DNA from 2 places in the Holdemania massiliensis genome. Region 1 is predicted to be linked to the other one. Evidence: a T-box and tRNA genes for the amino acid it is inferred to sense, from the RefSeq annotation. Region 1 holds a T-box; the other holds one or more tRNA genes.
The links. A T-box is a leader RNA that pairs with one kind of tRNA and senses whether it is charged. The one in region 1 lies ahead of serS (serine--tRNA ligase), so its partner is inferred to be a tRNA-Ser.
Positions count from the first base shown of each region.

Region 2: it has a tRNA-Ser gene. The T-box ahead of serS (serine--tRNA ligase) is inferred to sense a tRNA for this amino acid. The anticodon was not compared.

Region 1 covers NZ_JAKNTK010000001.1:3,743-13,720, forward strand. The annotation lists gene gyrB (DNA topoisomerase (ATP-hydrolyzing) subunit B) at 1-13, shown strand, start outside; gene gyrA (DNA gyrase subunit A) at 26-2,587, shown strand; gene MCG46_RS00030 (helix-turn-helix transcriptional regulator) at 2,874-3,851, shown strand; T-box leader at 3,994-4,195, shown strand; gene serS (serine--tRNA ligase) at 4,234-5,517, shown strand; gene MCG46_RS00040 (N-acetyltransferase) at 5,562-5,990, shown strand; gene MCG46_RS00045 (C45 family autoproteolytic acyltransferase/hydolase) at 6,170-7,165, shown strand; RNA gene ffs (signal recognition particle sRNA small type) at 7,347-7,443, shown strand; gene tadA (tRNA adenosine(34) deaminase TadA) at 7,461-8,006, shown strand; gene dnaX (DNA polymerase III subunit gamma/tau) at 8,097-9,935, shown strand; gene MCG46_RS00065 (YbaB/EbfC family nucleoid-associated protein) at 9,939-9,978, shown strand, end outside.
Region 2 covers NZ_JAKNTK010000001.1:1,500,488-1,510,465, forward strand. The annotation lists gene MCG46_RS06675 (single-stranded-DNA-specific exonuclease RecJ) at 1-214, shown strand, start outside; gene MCG46_RS06680 (adenine phosphoribosyltransferase) at 273-788, shown strand; gene MCG46_RS06685 (RelA/SpoT family protein) at 876-3,038, shown strand; gene MCG46_RS06690 (alpha/beta fold hydrolase) at 3,054-4,121, shown strand; tRNA gene MCG46_RS06695 (tRNA-Ser) at 4,273-4,361, shown strand; gene MCG46_RS06700 (DUF3899 domain-containing protein) at 4,563-4,937, opposite strand; gene MCG46_RS06705 (hypothetical protein) at 5,163-5,474, shown strand; gene MCG46_RS06710 (V0D/AC39 family V-type ATPase subunit) at 5,514-6,551, shown strand; gene MCG46_RS06715 (V-type ATP synthase subunit I) at 6,569-8,401, shown strand; gene MCG46_RS06720 (ATP synthase subunit C) at 8,417-8,860, shown strand; gene MCG46_RS06725 (V-type ATP synthase subunit F) at 8,874-9,182, shown strand; gene MCG46_RS06730 (V-type ATP synthase subunit E) at 9,193-9,780, shown strand; gene MCG46_RS06735 (V-type ATP synthase subunit A) at 9,806-9,978, shown strand, end outside.

The sequences.
Region 1 (9,978 bases):
TTTAGATATTTAAGGAGGATCATAGATGGATGAGAATAACTTTAATCATGGAAATATAAAAACAACCAATATTTCCAGTGAAATGCGGACATCCTTTCTGGATTACTCCATGTCCGTTATTGTCGCACGAGCGCTGCCGGATGTTCGGGATGGCATGAAGCCTGTTCACCGCCGCATTTTATATGCCATGAATGACTTAGGCATTGTTGCCGACAAACCGCATAAGAAATCAGCGCGTATTGTCGGTGAAGTCATCGGTAAGTATCACCCACATGGAGATACGGCAGTTTATGAAACAATGGTGCGCATGGCACAGGATTTCAGCTACCGCTATCCATTAGTCGACGGTCACGGCAACTTTGGTTCTGTTGACGGCGATGGTGCGGCGGCGATGCGATATACCGAAGCGCGTATGTCCAAAATTTCCATGGAGCTGCTTCGTGATATCAACAAGGATACGGTTGACTGGATGGATAACTATGACGGGGAAGAACATGAACCGGTAGTTCTGCCTTGCCGTTTTCCGAACTTACTCGTCAATGGTACGACCGGCATTGCGGTCGGCATGGCAACCAACATTCCGCCGCATAATCTCGGTGAAACCATCGACGCTGTTTTTGCGATCATGGATAATCCGGATATCACCGTCATGGAATTGATGGAAGACTACATCAGCGGTCCGGATTTTCCTACCGGCGGCTATATTTTAGGCCGGGCTGGAATTAAGCAGGCTTATGAAACCGGCCGCGGATCCATCATGATTCGATCCAAGGTTCAGGTCGAAGACATGCCCAATGGCAAGAAACAGATTATTGTTACGGAAATTCCGTATGTTGTCAATAAAGCGGCACTGGTTGAGAAAATTGCCAGTTTGGTTCGTGAAAAGCTGATTGAAGGCATCACGGATCTGCGTGATGAATCCAACATGGAAGGCATTCGGATCGTGATTGAGCTGCGAAAAGATGTCCAGAGTGATGTCATTTTGAATCAGTTGTACCGCATGACTTCTTTGCAGACGTCCTTTGGTGTGAATATGATTGTCTTAGTGGACAATGCACCGCGTCAGCTGGGTTTGAAAGACGTGCTGCAATGTTATCTCGATCATCAGATCGACGTCACTGTACGCCGGACTCGCTTTGAACTGAAAAAAGCGGAAGATCGTGCACATATCTTGGAAGGCTTGAAGATTGCGCTGGATCACATTGATGAAATCATCACGCTGATCCGAAATTCCAAGGATACTTCGATCGCGATGAACGGCTTGATGGAAAATTTCGGTCTGAGTGAAATCCAGGCGAAAGCGATCCTCGATATGCAGTTCAGACGGCTTACCGGTTTGGAACGGCAGAAGATTGAAGAAGAATATGACGGCTTGATGGCACAGATTACAGATTTAAAAGATATTCTGAACAATCACAGCCGGGTTCTGGAAATCATTCGTACCGAATTGTCGGAAATCAAGGAAAAATACAATGATAAGCGTCGTTCTGAAATCATCGACGCGGAAATTGATATGCAGGATGAAGATTTGATTCCGCAGGAAGACGTTGTCATCACGATGACGGTCAATGGCTATGTCAAACGGATTCCAGTCGATACCTATCGTCTGCAGAACCGCGGCGGCAAGGGCATCAAAGGCATGAGCATGCATGAAGATGATATTGTTGATCAGTTCTTGACGATGATGACGCATGATTACCTGCTGATGTTTACCAACCTGGGAAAAGTCTATCGGATTAAGGGATATCAAGTTCCGCTGGCTTCCCGGACATCGAAGGGAATCCCGATTGTCAATCTGCTGAATCTCGATAAGAATGAAAAAGTTCTGGCGATGGTTCCGGTTGAACGGGAGAATTCTCCAGCGAAATTCTTATTCTTCGTTACTGCTCAGGGAATTGTCAAACGGGTACCGATTGAAGAGTTTGAAAATATTCGTCAGTCAGGAAAGATTGCGATTAATCTGCGCGATGGCGATGAATTGATCAGTGCGAAGCCGACGACCGGCAGCAGTCAGATTCTGATTGCGGCGGCCAATGGTCAGGCGATTCGCTTTAACGAAACGGATGTTCGTCCGATGGGCCGAACCGCTACGGGTGTTAAGGGCTTCAATGTGAACGGCAGCCGGGTTATCGGCATGACCACCGATTTTGAAGGTCAGTATATCCTGTCAGTCACGGAAAAAGGTTATGGTAAGAAATCCAAGCTGGAAGATTACCGCATGACCAACCGCGGTGGCAAGGGGGTTAAGACGGTTCAGGTGACCGAGAAGAATGGTCCGCTGGTCTTCCTGCGTGCGGTTAACGGCGATGAAGACTGTCTGATAATGACGAATGAAGGCATTGTCATTCGTATCAGTCTGGAAAAGGTTTCGGTTTACAGTCGGAATACTCAGGGTGTAAAATTGATTTCCGTTGAAGATGACCAGAGCGTTTCTACTGTGGCTATCGTTTATAAATCAGAAGACGATGAAGAAACAGAAGAGGATACGGAGAACAACGAATTCAATTCAGAGCTTGAAGGAGAAACAGCCGGGGTTTCAGAAGCGGAATCAACGGTGAACTCCGAATCGGAAGATATTGCTGAATAGTCATTAAAAGAGTGCAGTGTTAAAAATTAGAAAAAAGCTATAGTCCATTGTGAATATAGCTTTTTTTCATTTGTTTTATGCATATAATAAGAAAGATGATTATTTTAAAGTTATGAGTGAATTCATTCATAAAATCAGAAATAACGGTTTGAATATTATTTAATTAAGATTATCCTGTTGTAAATCGAAAAAAAATTTTTGGAATGCTAAAAGAAGACAAGTCAGATCAAGCAGAAGAGATTTGAAATTTCTATAATATTAGAGTAGCAGCGGAAGGAGAATGAAAATGTTTGAGTGGCAGAAGCAAATTCAGATAATCGTGGATGAGATTGATGAAAGCATAAAGCAGCATCAGGATGAAGCGCTGACATTGCATAATCTTGCACAGCGATTGGGTTATTCTGAATTTTACATGACACGGAAATTCAAAGCTATTTCCGGTATGGTCTTTCGGGATTATCTGCGATATCGAAAACTGGCTTTCGCATTGAAAGAAGTGCGTGACAGCAAGAAAAGTATGATTGAAATTGCATTCAGCTATGGATTTTCTTCCCATGAGGCCTTTACCCGAGCCTTTAAGCGAATGTATGGGATCACACCCAGTCAGTATCGAAAAAATCCAAAGCCTGTCATTCTGCGCACAAAAATTCATTCCTTCGACCGTTACTTTTTAGGATTAGGAGAAATTGGAATGATGAAAACAACAGAAGACTTAAAAATTTACTTTGTCACAATTCCGGCGCATCAGTTTTTACACATTAAAAATTATGAAAGTAATGGTTATTGGGATTTCTGGCAGAAACAAAGCTTAATTCCAGGGCAGGATCAAGCTACGATTTGTGGTTTGCTAGACAGTATTAAAGGTAAATTGGATGATGAAGGTGGAAGTGATACGGACAGCGGAAGCGGCCAGGTGATGGCGTATATCAATGATCCGCAGGGAAGACTCTGTGATTGGGGATTTCCTCGCATTGAATGTTATGGCGTTCGTCTGCCTCTTGATTATCAGGGGGATATTCCTGATTCGATGACGTTGACAACGATTCCGGAAGCAGAATATCTTGTTTTTGAACATGGACCATTTAATTACGAACAAGAAAACCGCAGTATTGAGGAACAAGTTGAAAAAGCCATGGCTGAATTCGATTTCACGGAAACAGAATATTGTTACGATACAACAACACCGGGGAGAATCGTATATTTCTATTTTAATCCTGAGCGGTTTTGGAAATATATTCGGCCTGTTCGTAAAATTGCTGATTAAACGAGATTTATTTGTGAGAATACAGACTAAGAAGAAGTTTATTTTCTTAAAATCAGGTCAAACTGATTAAGAACGTGAAATGAATGACAACGGTTTAGTTTTATCCATTGACAAAAAAATGACCCTTGATTAAAATGAAGGTGTTAAAACGTAGATGAGGACAAGTAAGTTCATGATTATCCTTAGAGAAGCAGTGGATGGTGAAAACTGTTGATAATTTGTACTGAAATCCACCTCGGAGTGAAAGTAAACCTTTCCGGTTATCGCCGTTAACGATTCAAGTGATCGATGTTTCACGTGAAACATTGGTAATTAGGGTGGCAACACGAGGCATCGTCCCTGAATGGGCGGGCCTTTTTTATGTTAAAAGGAGGAAATAGTCATGCTGGACATTAATTTGTTGCGTACAAATCCAGAAGTAGTCAAAGAAAACATTAAAAAGAAGTTTCAGAATCAAAAATTGGAATTAGTCGATAAGGTTGTTGAGCTGGATCGCCAATTCCGAAAAGCGAAGACTGACGGTGACAGCTTAAGAGGGCAAAGAAATGCCATCAGCAAGCAAATCGGCGGATTTATGAAGCAAGGACTTAAAGACAAGGCAGAAGAGGCCAAGAAAGAAGTCGCTAATATTGCTAAGCAGTTAGCTGATTTAGAAGTGAAGGAAGAGGAACTGGCAGCCGAAATTAAAAAAATCATGCTTGTTCTTCCGAATATCATTGATGAAACAGTTCCGATTGGCAAAGATGACAGCGAAAATGTGGAAATTGAGAAATTTGGTGAGCCGGTTGTGCCTGAATATGAAATTCCATACCATACCGACATTATGGAAGCTTTCGATGGCATTGATCTGGATAGCGCACGGAAGACAAGCGGCAATGGATTCTACTATTTGAAAGGCGATATTGCCCGACTGCACTCTGCAATCCTGTCTTATGCCCGTGATTTCATGATTGATCGGGGATTTACTTACTACATTCCGCCATTCATGATCCGCAGTGATGTTGTAACAGGAGTTATGAGCTTTGCGGAAATGGAAAATATGATGTATAAAATTGAAGGAGAAGATCTGTATTTGATCGGAACGAGTGAACATTCCATGATTGGCAAGTTCATCGACACGATTATTGATGAAGAGAAGCTCCCGCAGACATTAACCTCGTATTCTCCTTGCTTCCGTAAGGAAGTAGGCGCTCATGGAATTGAAGAACGCGGTGTTTACCGTATTCATCAATTTGAAAAACAGGAAATGATCGTTGTCTGCAAACCAGAAGATTCTAAATACTGGTATGATCAGCTTTGGAAGAACTCCGTTGATTTCTTCCGTTCCTTGGATATTCCTGTAAGAACTCTGGAATGTTGTTCCGGAGATCTGGCTGACTTAAAAGTGAAGAGCTGTGATGTTGAGGCATGGTCGCCGCGGCAGAAGAAGTATTTTGAAGTTGGAAGCTGTTCTAATCTGGGTGATGCTCAGGCTCGCCGCCTTGGAATTCGTGTTCAGGGTAAGGAAGGCAAATACTTTGCGCATACCTTGAATAATACCGTTGTTGCACCGCCAAGAATGCTGATTGCTTTCCTGGAGAATAACTTAAATGCCGATGGAACAGTGAATATTCCTGAACCATTGAGAATGTATATGGGCGGAAAGACTAAAATCGAGAAAAAGTAGAGCTAAAAGGGGAGATTTCCCCTTTTTGTATGAGGAAAATCTGTATGATAAGAAAGATGGAAGAAAGAGATCTGGATCGGGTTATTCAGATCTGGTTAGAAGGTAATCTTCAGGCACATCCCTTTATTAATTCTGGTTATTGGAAATCCAATCTGAGATTAGTTCGTGAGATGCTGCCGAGGAGTCAGGTGTTTATTGATGAACAAGGAGGAATTATCACTGGTTTTATGGGATTGAATGGCAACAAAATTGAAGGCCTATTTGTTAATTCGAACTTTCAATCGAAAGGTATCGGACGTTCTCTGGTACAGTTGGCAAAATCAATCCATAATGAATTAACCTTATGTGCCTATAAAAAGAATAAGAAGGCAATCGCATTCTATAATCAAGCAGGTTTTAGCGTTATTGAACAGCGAATAGAGGAAGAAACACAGGAAGAGGAATTGCTTATGAGGTGGAAGAAATCTTATTGATAAGAATAGAAGCATTGATTGATAAAATCATAATGTTTCACGTGAAACATAAAATTCATGAAGCCTTTTTATCCGAGTGAGTAAATCTAAAAAATAAAATTAAAGCATAGACAAGAATTTTTTATTCGATTATGCTAACTATGGAGATGGCGCCAGCTCCTGACATCAGGAGGATGAAAATGAACTATTTGAATTTAAAAGGAACTCCAAGAGAAATTGGTTTTCAATGTGGAAAATATTTTGCCAAACAGGGAATTAATATTTCAGACACATTACCACCAAGTACGGAGGAACGAAAAAAGTACAGCATTGCAGTAAAACCAATCTATAAACAAAAATATCCCATGCTTTTGGAAGAAATAGAGGGACTTGCGGAAGGAAATGGCTGTAATGAAGAAGCATTAATGACATTTCTTCTAAGTATGTATACCTATACTGCAATGAATTTTTGTACCTGTATTGCTGGAATTAATGAGAAGGGACATCCTTTATTAGGAAGAAACAGCGATTTCCTTATAGCCATGCAGTCAATGTATTCCCATTGCCTTATTCAACCTGCGTCAGGCTATGCTTTCATTGGAAATACAACAGGTTTTGTTGAAATGGAAGATGGGATGAATGAGAAAGGTCTGGCTGTCGGAATGACCTTTATTTACAGTAAGGAGAAACATTTGGGTATAAATGCAGGAATGATTGTCAGAATTCTTTTAGAACAGTGCAAATCAGTCGATGAAGCGATATTATTGCTTAAAAAAATGAGAATCGGCTCAGCACAAACATTCACTTTAGCGGATCGAAAGGGAAATAGAGCGATTGTTGAATGCAATGCAAAGAGAGTGGAGGTCATTCAGTCAGATTCTGTTCTTTTTGCAGTAAATCAATTCACCAGTGATTCCATGAAGTCCTATAATCCAATAGGTATAGATGATATGGAGTCTGATCTCCGCTTAAAAACCTGCAGGGAAGCCTTAAGTCATTCAGACAGACTGAGTGCAGATTATATGAGAGAGGTATTGAGTGGAAAGCAAGGCTTTCTTTGCCAATATGATCGCAGCAGAGGCGGCGATACAGTCTGGTCAGTGATCTATGATCTGAATGAAATAGCTGTTTTGTTCTGTGATGGCAATCCATCACGAAAACCATTTAAGAAACTAGATGAAAGACTTAATCGTTAACTTTGGTATTAATCTGACTGATTAAAGATGAATTTTGTTGTTTCACAATGCGCATTCTCTAATCCTTAATGTTTCACGTGAAACATTGTAAAGATCACTTAAAACTAGGATTAATCATTCCCAGAATCCTTGAAGCGAATTGATCAGGATAAAGCTTGCGTAAAGAATTGAAATTCGGTATAATAATAAACGGTACAACAAACATATTTGAACCTGGTCAGGACCGGAAGGTAGCAGCCATAAGAATCCCTGTTTGTGTGTACCCTTTTTATTTTTCTGAATCGAGGTTGAAAATATGCCAGGGAACAAACAACAAAAAAATGATGAATATTTCATGCGTCAGGCAATCAAAGAAGCAATGAAGGCTGAACTGTTGGATGAAGTACCTATCGGAGCAGTCATCGTGCATGATGATAAGATCATCGCCCGCGGATATAATCTGCGCGAAAAGAAACAATCGTCACTCGCTCACGCTGAGATTTTGGCAATAGAAAAGGCCTGTAAAAAAATAGGTTCCTGGCGTTTGGAAGACTGTGTTCTTTATGTGACATTGGAACCTTGTCCGATGTGTGCCGGCGCGATTCTGCAATCACGAATTGCCAAAGTTGTTTATGGCGCCTCAGATCCGAAAGGCGGCAGTGTTGGAACCTGTTTTAACCTCTATGAAATACCCGGTTTTAATCACTATCCAGAAGTGATCGGCGGAGTTCTTCACGAAGACTGTGCAGCGCTGTTAAAGACCTTTTTTAAACGAAAACGCGAACAGAAAAACAAAATAAAAGAACTGAAAACCGACGATTCTTCTCATCTTGAACATGAGAAGGAAAACGGCAAAAAATAACAAGAACGAATGCAGTAAAAAGATGGGTTTTCATTTTAATGACGACTCATTTTTGTTATAATAATGAAGTCAGTGAAGGAGGAATCAGGCATGAGTTATAAAGCGTTATATCGGACCTATCGACCGTCCTCCTTTGAAGAAGTCGTAGGTCAGCAGCATATTGTCACAACGCTGAAAAACGCTGTAAAACAAAATAAAATAGCCCACGCATATCTGTTCTGCGGACCGCGCGGAACTGGGAAAACATCCATTGCCAAGCTGTTGGCGAAAGCCGTGAACTGCGAAGATCAGCAGAATGCTCCATGCAGTCAATGCCGCAGCTGTCTGGCGATCCAGCAGGGCAATCATCCCGATATCGTAGAAATTGACGCCGCATCGAATAATGGTGTTGATGAAGTGCGTGAATTAATTGAAAAAGTCAAATATGCGCCTTTGGAAGGTCGATATAAAGTTTATATCATTGACGAAGTTCATATGATGTCTTCGGGTGCGTTCAATGCCTTGTTAAAAACTCTGGAAGAACCACCGGCTCACGTCATCTTTATTCTGGCAACGACTGAGCCGCAAAAAGTCCTGCCAACGATCATATCCCGGTGTCAGCGTTATGATTTTACCAAAGTCGGACAGAACGAAATCATCTCGCGTGTGCGCAGTGTTTTGGAACAGGAACATATAGAATGCGAAGATGAAGCTCTCCGTCTGGTCGCTCAGCTGGCAGATGGCGGCATGCGCGATGCCCTGAGCATTATGGACCAATGCATCGCCTATGCGCAGAACCACATTACGGCAGCCCATGTTAATGAAATCTACGGTATTACAACCGTAACGGAAAAAATTGAAATGCTTCAGTGGATATTCCAACATGAAGCCCAGCCGCTGCTGGAAAAAATCCGGATATTGAATGAAAAAGGCGTGGATATCAAACGATTGACATCCGATTTGATTGAAATATTGAAAGAATGCGTTATTTACATCTATACGCAGGATACAACCCTGCTGAATAAAATTGATGAGAAAGAAGCCAATACGATTATCAGCGGAAGAAGTTCGCGGGATTTGCTGGCATTGATTGATATTCTGATGGAAACCCTGGAAAAATATCGTACAGCAAGCAGTGCCGCTTCTTACTTTGAAGTCGCAGTTTTAAAGATGATGGCGGAGCTGGATCAAAGTCAGCGTCCGGCACTGCCGGTCCAACCTGCTTTTACCCAGCCTATTATCCAAGCGGCAGCTGCACAAAATACGGTCCCTATTGTGAAATCTACGTCCGAAGTACAAAACATCCCGCAAATGCCAGGTGAGGAAGTTGATTTAACGGAAGACATGCTGTCGGATGAATTGATTCCACCGGCTCCTCAAACATTGGAAGAAAGTATAGGATCAGTTCAGGAGAAACCTGTTGAAGTTCATCCAGAATTGGAAATTCAACCTTTGAATTACGAATTTGTCATGCAGCTGTTAACGGGTGCCAATAAAGAGATGCGGATGAAAGATGAAAATCAATGGAAACTGATTGATCAGAAATGCCGTGATCGGGATCTCAACTGTGCGAGAATTGCGAATCTTTTACGCAATGGAAAAATTGTGGCGAGTGCCGAAAACTACATTCTGATCTGCGTATCCTATCAGGCGTTGGCCAATCAGATCAATGATCCGGCGATGAAGGAACAAATTAATCAATTTTGTTACGAAAATCTGGAAATTAAAAAACAACTCTTTGCGATTACCCAGGAACAGTTTAAAATAGAAACAGACGATTTCCGTATTCGCTCCCGTAATGGAACATTGCCTCAGCCGGCCAATGTCGCTCCGGTAGAAATAGGCAAGGAAATCAAGAAAGAAGACGTAACCGAACAGGAAGAAAATGTGGTTGATAAGCTTTTTGACCTGTTCGGCGCTGAAAATGTCGAAATCATCGAGGAGGAATAACAAATGAACATTCAACATTTATTAAAACAGGCGCAGCAGATGC
Region 2 (9,978 bases), 1.5 Mb from region 1:
CTTTGAGGTCAGCGGCTTAACGATTCTGCAGTATGCCAAAATGAAGGAAATCTATCCGAAATGGCAGACGACCAACGGCTCCGATCTGATCGATGCGATCAGTTTCAATCGGGATTTGGACAATCCGCATCCTGTCAGCTGGATCGGTCAGCTGCAGATCAATCGTTTCCGCGGTCGGGAAAAGTGTTCAATTCTTGTGGAAACTGTTGAATAAATAGATTCAATTTGTTAAAAATTTGTTATAATAACGGTATTATAGGAGGCATCAATCCATGGACTTCAAAAAATATATTGCATCAATTCCTGATTTTCCGCAGCCAGGCGTGCTGTTCCGCGACATTACACCGTTAATGCGTGATGGTGAAGCGTTCCACCAGGCGACAGCGGAAATTCAGAAGTTTGCCGAACAGGTTGGCGCGGAAGTGATCGCGGGTCCGGAATCCCGCGGATTTATCTTCGGTTGCCCGGTGGCTGCGAATCTGCATATCGGCTTTGTGCCGGTCCGCAAGCCGGGGAAGCTGCCGCGTGAAACGATCAGCTACCGCTACGATCTGGAATACGGATCCAATGAGCTGCACATGCATAAGGACGCCATCACACCGGGACAGAAGGTCCTGATCGTCGATGATCTTCTGGCTACTGGCGGCACCGTCCAGGCTACGATCAAAATGATTGAGGAGCTGGGCGGCGTGGTTGTCGGCTGCGCGTTTCTGATTGAGCTGGAAGGCCTGAAAGGACGCGAAGCGCTGGACGGCTACGAAGTCTTTACGTTGATGTCCTACGAATAAGCCGAAGAGGATTCTCTTCGGTTTTTCTCAAAAAGGGGGGATAGGGTTGTGAATAAAGGGAATACGGAAATCACGCTGGAGGCGCTGATGCGTGAGGTCAAAACATATATTCAGGAGCCGGAAAGCCTGGCATTGATTGAGAAGGCCTACCGCTATGCTCAGTCGCATCATGAGGGACAGCTGCGCCGCAGCGGCGAGCCGTATATGATTCACGCCGCGCAGGTCGGTTATATTCTGGCGACGATGAAGGTGGGGCCGCGGACGATCTGCGCCGGACTGATGCACGATGTGCTTGAGGACTGCGGCGTGGCGCCGGAACAGATGAGTGCTGACTTTGATGAGGAAATTACGATGCTGGTGGAAGGGGTCACCAAGATCGGAAAACTGAAATTCAAAGATGAAAAGGAATATCAGGCAGCCAATCACCGTAAGATCTTTATTGCGATGGCCAATGATATCCGCGTGATTGTCATCAAGCTTGTCGACCGGCTGCATAATATGCGTACGCTGGAATACATGCCGCCGGAAAAACAGAAGAAGATCGCGGCGGAAACACTGCAGGTGTATGCTCCGATCGCGCACCGCTTGGGTATCAGTGAAATTAAAAATGAATTGGAAGACCTCAGTTTCTATTATCTGGATCGCGAAAAGTATTACGAGATCGCCCATCTGGTCGAAGAGAAAAAGGCGATGCGCGATGAACAGGTCAAGCATATGATCCGCGACATTTCCCAAATGCTGCAGGAGAAGCAGATTGAGTTCCGGATTTTTGGCCGCAGCAAGCATCTTTACAGCATCTACAAAAAGATGAAGACCAAAAATAAACGCTTTGAGGAAATTCTGGATCTGTTGGCGATCCGGATCGTCACAAAGACCAAGCTCAACTGTTATGAGATTCTCGGCTATATCCACGCGGCGTATCGCCCGATTCCCGGTCGTCTGAAAGACTATATCGCCGTTCCGAAATCCAACATGTACCAGTCGCTGCACACCACGATTGTGGGCGATGAGGGGCGGATTTTTGAAATCCAGATCCGCACTGAGGAAATGGACAGCATCGCGGAAATGGGCATCGCTGCCCATTGGCGGTACAAGGAAGGCACAAAGTATGATCCGCATAAGGAACAGCGGGAAATTGAACAGAAGCTGTCGTGGTTCCGCGATCTGTCTGCGCTCACCGGCGATCTGTTAAGCGATGATCCCAACGAATACATGGATACCCTGCAGAAGGATATCTTTGAAGCCAATGTCTATGTCATGACGCCGAAAGGTCGGGTCATTGAGCTGCCCAACGGCTCAACTCCGATTGACTTTGCCTATCGCGTGCATACCGAAGTTGGCCATTCCACAGTCGGTGCGATGGTCAACGAAACGCTCGTACCGCTCAACACGCCGTTAAAGACCGGCGATGTCGTGCAGATCAAGACGTCCAAGCAGTCAGCCGGACCGAGTGAGGACTGGCTGAAATTTGTCAAAACCAACCATGCGAAGAATAAGATCCGCGGTTTTCTGCAGAAGAAAGAAGTGGAAAAGAAAGCGGAATATGTCGAACGCGGCGAACAGATTATCCGGGATGAGCTGAAAAAACGCGGCTATCCGGAGAAGGATTATTTTGAACGCAAGAAAATCGATGCGGTCCTGCCGGTTTTCCAAGTCAGTTCGTATACCGATCTGATGTATGGGATTGCGGTGAAGTCAATCTCAGTCATCAGCGTGATTGAGAAGCTGACCAATCAGAAAAAACCGATTATTTTGGATAATGAAACGGTCAGCCGATCGTTTGCGCCGGCCCGCAAAGCGCCGAGCAAATCAGGGATTATCGTGCCGGGCATTGAATCGATGATGATTTCGCTGGCCGGCTGCTGCAGTCCGATTCCGGGAGATGAAATTGTTGGGTATATTTCCAAAGGCAACGGCGTCAAGGTTCACCGCCGCGACTGTCCCAATGTCGCTCATGAGAAATCACGGCTGATCGACGTGGAGTGGGACGACCGCCGTGAACCGCGCAAATATGAAGCGACAATTCAGATTTACAGTCATGACCGCAATTTCCTGCTGACTGATCTCATGACTGTGATCTCCCAATGCAAAGCTTCGCTGCAGAACATTAATTCTTCAGTCAATCAGGAAGAATTAACGGTATCGACAAAAATTATGCTGCTGGTTGATGATTATGATCATTTAAAAACACTGATTGCGAATCTGAAAAAGGTGAACAGTGTAGTCAGTGTTGAACGTGTTATTCAGTAAAGGAGGAGTTCATGCATGAAACTCAGTACAAAATGCCTGTTGACAACTCTGGGCGCTGCGGCGGCAGCCGGGACGGCCTTTGCCGTGCAGCGCGGTGCGAATCAGCGCCGTCAGCAGCTGAATTCAGAAACCGGTATGGAATTGAAGGAATACCGGATGATCAACGGCATTCAGCAATATCTGGTGCATCGCACGGAAAATGACGAGCTGCCTGTGCTGCTGGTTCTGCATGGCGGACCAGGCGAATCGGCGATCCCGACGCGCTATCTGGCTCAGCGGGACTGGGAGAAATATTTTACCGTTGTCAACTGGGATCAGCGGCTGTGCGGCAAGACCTTGCAGATCAACGCTGACAAGCAGACCGAGCTGGCTGCAACTGTAACTTTGGAGCAGCTGATTGAGGATACCCGTGAAATCTGCGATTATCTGCGCGCCAAGTATTATCAGGATAAAATTTTCATTTTGGGCCATTCCTGGGGCAGCGTTTTAGGTTCGATGTTTGCCCGTCAATATCCGGATCGGGTCAGAGCGTATGTCGGCGTCGGTCAGGTGGTCAATATGCGGCGCAATGAAGAACTGGGATATCAGAAGGTTCTGCAGAAAGCCCGGATCGCAGGGGCGGATCATGATGTCCAGACGCTGCTGGCCTTGACCCCATATCCTACGGCAGAGTTCGGTCAGGAAATGATGGATAAAATGATGACAGTGCGCCGCCTGCAGCGCAAGTATTGCTTAGCCTCACCGATTACACTGAAGGATTTGTGGCAGATGGCGACGACCCCGGATGTCAGTTTGAATGAGCTTCCGGTCTATTTTAAAATGGATTTTCAAATCCAGCTGCCGTTATTAAAAGAGCTAATGGATTTTAATCTGGAAGCTTTGGACAGCCATTACGCAGTACCGGTGTATTATCTGTTGGGAGATCACGACTGGCAGACGCCGTATCCGATCGCCGAAGAGTATTTTGCGAAAATTGAAGCGGTTCGCAAGCAGCTGATGTTAATTCCTAACGCCGGTCATAATACGATGATCGATCAGCCGGAATATTTCCTCAATGCACTGCGAATGGTTTTATTAGCATAACGATGTTGAAAACTGCGGGGAAAGATCTTTGCCGTATCCGGTGAAGGCCTCTTTCCCCGTTTATCTTCCAGGTGGGATATGAATTTTTTTCATTTCTTTGCATTTAGGACTCGATTTTTTGAAAAGAATTATGTATAATAGATAAGCATACGGAGAAATACCCAAGTGGCCGAAGGGACCAGTTTCGAAAACTGGCAGAGGTGAAAGCCTGCGGGGGTTCGACTCCCTCTTTCTCCGCCATAAGCAGTTAAAGCCCTTAGCAAAGGGCTTTTTTCGTGTTTTGGTCGAGAAAGAGGGGGTCGGCGCAGCACTTCTGCGCAAACTCAATTCTAATTTTGAGCGTGAATAGGAGAACGCTGTTTTCTGAGGCTTTCTTTCCTCGTGAGCTTTCTTCGACTTCTTGAAAAAGAAAAAGCCGCAGCGCGGCAAATGTCAGAACGTTTACAGAACCTCGTAGAAGATCGTCAGTAAAATGCTGAGTGCCAAAAGCAGGACAGCCAATTTTAAAACGAAATGTGAGCTTGTTCCCCGCCGTTCTTTTTGTTTTTGAACATAATCGAAATACCGCTGGGATCCGGTTGGCTGCGAATGGCGCGACAACAGGTTCTTCGCTGACGAAAACGAATACGACAGAAAGTCAAAATATCCGCCGTGGATCAAGAATTCCAGCAGTCCCACTACGATGAAGACCAGACTGAGGATCGACAGAACGTCGATAAAGGTCAGCAGCGGATTGTTGGAAAAGAGCGCGCATCCGGCGCTGAACACGATCGCTGCGATCATGCAGATCAAGTACGGTTTAAGATTTTTTTTCATAGGTTACCTCGCTGTGTATTATATCAAATCCTGTTGGGAAGACGAAACTAATTTCACAAAATTGTCATATTTCATTTCACTTTTTAAGAATATCATTCTCAATATTGGTGCTATTTTAACTCAATGCAGTAAAATTTAAAGATTCAAATTTTCCATGATTGAAAATTGATTTTGAAAGGAATATACTAAATGGCGTGCTTTAGAATAGGGAGGGGAGGTCTTGCTATGGAATCTGTAATCCTGGATCTGATTCAAACGGATCAGAAGACACGGGAAGCCGTGGAAGAAGCGCATCGCATGAAGTTTGAGTTGAAGCGGAAAATCGCTGATACCGAGAAACAGCTCAGCGAGGAAGCGTGGAAGGAAGTTCACCAGCGTGTCGACGCCAAAAAAGCTGAACTGGATTATCAGATCAGTCAGGTGGAATCCGAAAATCTGAAAGAGTATGAGCAGGAGCTGAAGCGGCTTCAGGCCCATTATCTGGAGAAAAAAGAGGAATGGCAGAAAGAGCTGGTTCGCCGCTGTCTGGAAATTTAGGCGGATTGGACAATGATCCAGTAAAAAAGGAGGGGTGCCATGGGAACCACATCGAATGCAGCGATGGCGACCAAAGCCAAAGCGATGTTTGGAAAACGGCTGACGGCTTCGGATTATCAGCAGCTGCTGCAGAAGAAATCAATTCCGGAAATCGCTTCTTACCTTAAGAATGAAACGTTATTTCAGGAAGCGCTGGAAGGGTACAGTGAAACCGGACTGCACCGCGGTCAGCTGGAAATGCTGATTCGGCGCGATCTGGGAACCCGGCTGTCCCGGCTTTTACGGTATGCCAGTACCAGTGGAGATAAGTTTTATCACTACGGCATCATGATGAGCGAGGTCGAGCAGATTATGGCCTGCATCCGCGCTTTTAATGATGAGGATAACTACAAGATGATCGGCGAGCTGCCGCTGTATATCGAAAAGAGTACGTCGTTCGATATCCGGGCGCTGGCTCAGGTTCATGACTTCGGCGCTTTGCTGGAAGTGTTGGACAAAACGCCGTATGCCGATCTGATCCGGCCGTTTTCCGTAACCAACATGGAAGACTTTGATTATACCGCCTGTGAAAGCGTTCTGCGGAAATACTTCTATGATCAGGTCATGAAGATCGTCGATCAGGAATTCAGCGGAAAAGTGAAAAAAGAGATTAAGGAAATTTTCCTGACGCAGATCGAATTGGACAACATCACGCGAATTTACCGTTCAAAACGATATTTTAACGCGACGCCGGCGCAGATCAAAAAAGTCATCAATCCGGTTTATCTGCGGATTCCAAAACGCGAATTGGAAGAGATGATCGATCACTGCAATGCGGAGGAGTTTATGGAACGGCTGGCACGTTCCGCTTACCACAACTATTTGGATTCCTCTAATTTTGCGTATATTGAATATCACGCGCAGTCGATCAATTACAACCTGAATAAGCGGCACATGATGTTTTCGACCAATCCGGACATTGTGCTGATCGCCTATCTGGTTTTGTCAGAAACAGAAATTCAAAACGTCGTTGATATTATCGAGGGTGTCCGCTATGGAATCCCGGCGGATAAGATTAACCGGCTGTTGATTTATTAAGAAGAAAGGGGGAGCTTATGTCAATCGTAAAAATGAAGCTGGCGACGGTGCATGCCAATGCAGATCAGTTTCAGGACGTGCTGAAACGCTGCGTGTCCTACGCTGAATTCCATCCGGAACCGGCGGCGCATCTGATCAATGACGACAACGGCGGAAAGCCGCTGAACGATGAAAACGTCTATAACGAATATCTGAACCAGCTGAAAAATATTGGCCATAGCGTTGGGTTTGAGCTGAAAGCCGGACCCGTCAGCCGCAGTTATGATGAAGCGGAAATTGAAGCGTTTATCAAGGAAGTCAACGAACAGTTCGCGATGATCGCGGATACGCACGAGCTGATGACCTTGACGGACAACGATGAGATCGCTTTGGAAAAAGTGCGGAGCTATGGATTTGAGGCGATGCATGAGTGCCAGTATATTTCGTTTGGAATGGGCCGGCTGCCGGCCGAAAGCTTTAAAAAGCTGAGTTTGATTGAAAAGCCAAACTTCGTCGTGGAGGAACTGCATAAAAGCGGCCAGTATGTCTGGATTCTGTATGCAACGTCCAACACCTTTGTCAAAGAAGTCCGAAAATGCATGGAAAGCCTGTTCATCGAGGAAATTCCGATCCCGCGGATTGACGGGAAGAAAATCCTGGAACAGTATAAGGAAAAGCTCACCGAAGTTTATTCCTATTGTGCTTATACCAGCGAGATCCGCAAGCTGTATCGGTATGTGATGCAGGTGCAGGACGATTACCAGCTGGCCGGTTTTGTTCCAGCCAACAGTGCGGATCAGTTTGTCAGATTATTCGACGGTCTGAACGTCAGGGTGGATTTAGCCCAGCCGGAAACGGCGCCGCAGCTGGTGCCGCCGACGATGCTGCACAATGCTTGGCTGTTCCGCCCGTTTGAAATGTTTGTCGAAATGTATGGCCTGCCGAATTATCAGGATCTGGATCCGACGCCGTTTGTCGCCGTGACGTTCTGTCTGTTGTTTGGCATCATGTTCGGCGATCTCGGTCAGGGTGCGCTGTTATTGATCGGTGGTCTGCTGCTAGAAAAATGGAAGCACAACCGGCTGGCCGGGATCGTCGGCCGGGCAGGTTTGACCTCCATGATCTTCGGTTTCCTGTTCGGTTCGGTCTTCGGCGTGGAAACACTGCTCAATCCGGTTCATCAGAGCCTGTTTGGGGTTCGTGAGAAGCTGTTTGAGGTCATGGATGCCAGCGCAACGATGCCCTTGTTGATCGGCGCGGTTGCGATCGGTGCAGTTCTGATCTTAATGACGATGATTCTCAACATTTATCTCAATGTCAAGCGCAAGCAGATGGCCGAGGCGCTGTTCTCTCAGAATGGCGTTGCCGGGTTTGTCTTCTATGGCTACATTATTCTGTTTTTAATCGGCATGTTCATGCCGAAAATGCTGCCGTTTAATCCGGGAAGCAAGCCGTTGATGATTCTGTTCATCGGGGTGCCGGTCGTGCTGTTCTTCTTAAAGGAACCGCTCAACGGCTTAATGAAGGGCGAAGGTCTGACGCCGCATCAGGGATGGGGCAACTTTGCACTGGAAGAAGTGTTTGAAGTGCTGGAAATCATCCTGAGCTTTGTCACCAATTCGCTCTCTTACCTGCGTGTCGGCGGTTTCGTTCTGAGCCATGCCGGCATGATGCTGGTCGTCATGACGCTGGTCAAAATGACCGGCAACGCCGGACCGGTCGTCTTTGTGCTGGGCAACTTGTTTGTCATGGGCTTAGAGGGACTGATCGTCGGCATTCAGACATTACGTCTGGAATATTATGAAATGTTCAGCCGTTATTTTGTCGGCAACGGAAAGAAATTTACGATGATTTCATCGGAAAATGCATAAGGAGGAAAATAAACCATGTTAACATTACTTGAAATGCTGCTGCCTTTGATCGCCGTGATCCTGGTGATCGCACCGCTGTTCTTCATCTACAAAAAAGGCGCTTCGGCGGAAAACCTGAAAACCAAGCTGATCGCTCAGATCTGTGTCTTCGGCGGCGTCTTTGTCTTAGCGGTTCTGTTCCAGTTCGGCGGGGTCCATGCTTTGGCGGAAGGCACCGCGGCTGCTAATTCCATCACGGGGACACTGGCTCAGGGGATGGGCTTCATCGCGGCCGCTTTGGCGACCGGCTGTTCTGCTATCGGCGCCGGCTGGGCCGTCGCTTCAGCGGCACCGGCAGCGATCGGGGCCATTTCAGAGAATTCGGAAAACTTTGGTAAAGCGATCATCTTCGTCGCCTTGGGTGAAGGCGTTGCGATCTACGGCCTTCTGATTTCCATTCTGATCATCAACAAACTGTAAGCCGGGGATTGTCATGAAACTTTATTTGATCAGTGACAATATTGATACCCAGATGGGCATGCGCTTAGCCGGGGTCGAAGGCGTCGTGGTTCACGAACGGGATGAGGTGCTGGCCGCTTTGGACAAGGCGATCAGCAATCCGGAAATCGCGATCGTACTGATGACCACGAAGATCGTCAACACCTGCCCGGACGTGGTATCCGATTACAAGCTGCGGCTGTCCAAGCCACTGCTGGTCGAAATTCCAGATCGTCACGGGTCAGCCAAAATCGGAGAGACGATCGACCGCTACATCAGCGAAGCGATCGGCATCAAATTGTGAGGTGAAAACAATGGCAGAGAATACAGAAGCGCTCACGGCGATTCAGGAGGATATCCAGGATCAGGCCGGAATGGTTACCCGTCAGATTCAGTCTGAGGTGCAGCAGCTGCAGGATGAGGAGATTCATTTCTTTTCCGAATCGCTGCAAAAGGAAACCGGGCATTATGAAGAAAAAGAAATCAGCGAGCTGGAACTGCTCCAAGCCACAAAGACCTCCCAAGCCAAGCTGAAGATCAAGCGGGATCTGTTGGCGCAGCGTCAGGCGATGGCGTCCGAGCTGTTCAACCATGTCGCAGACGAACTGAAGGCGTTTGCCGCATCCGAGGCGTATGCGGATTTTATGGAAAAGAAGCTGGATAAGCACGCTTCCCTGATCCGCAAGACGGGAACGTTTATCGTGCGTGAGCAGGACGCGGCGCTGATGCGTGAAATTTTAAAACGCCGGGGATATCCGCAGGCTGTGGAAACGGTCTATCTGGAATTTGGCGGATGGCGGTTTATGTGTCCGTCGGAAGGCTTTGAGATCGACGAAACGCTGGACAATGCATTAAGAAATCAGAAAGAGTGGTTCCAGAACAATTCCGGATTCACATTGTAATATGACGAAAACCGAGGTGAAGACATTGAATAACAATTTGATCTATTCAATCAACGGACCGGTTGTCACCGTCAAGGATTCCAAAGACTTTTCCATGCAGGAAATGGTCTTTGTCGGCAATAAGGAAATGATGGGGGAAGTCATCGGTATTGATGAACAGTACACCACGATTCAGGTGTACGAATCCACCACAGGGCT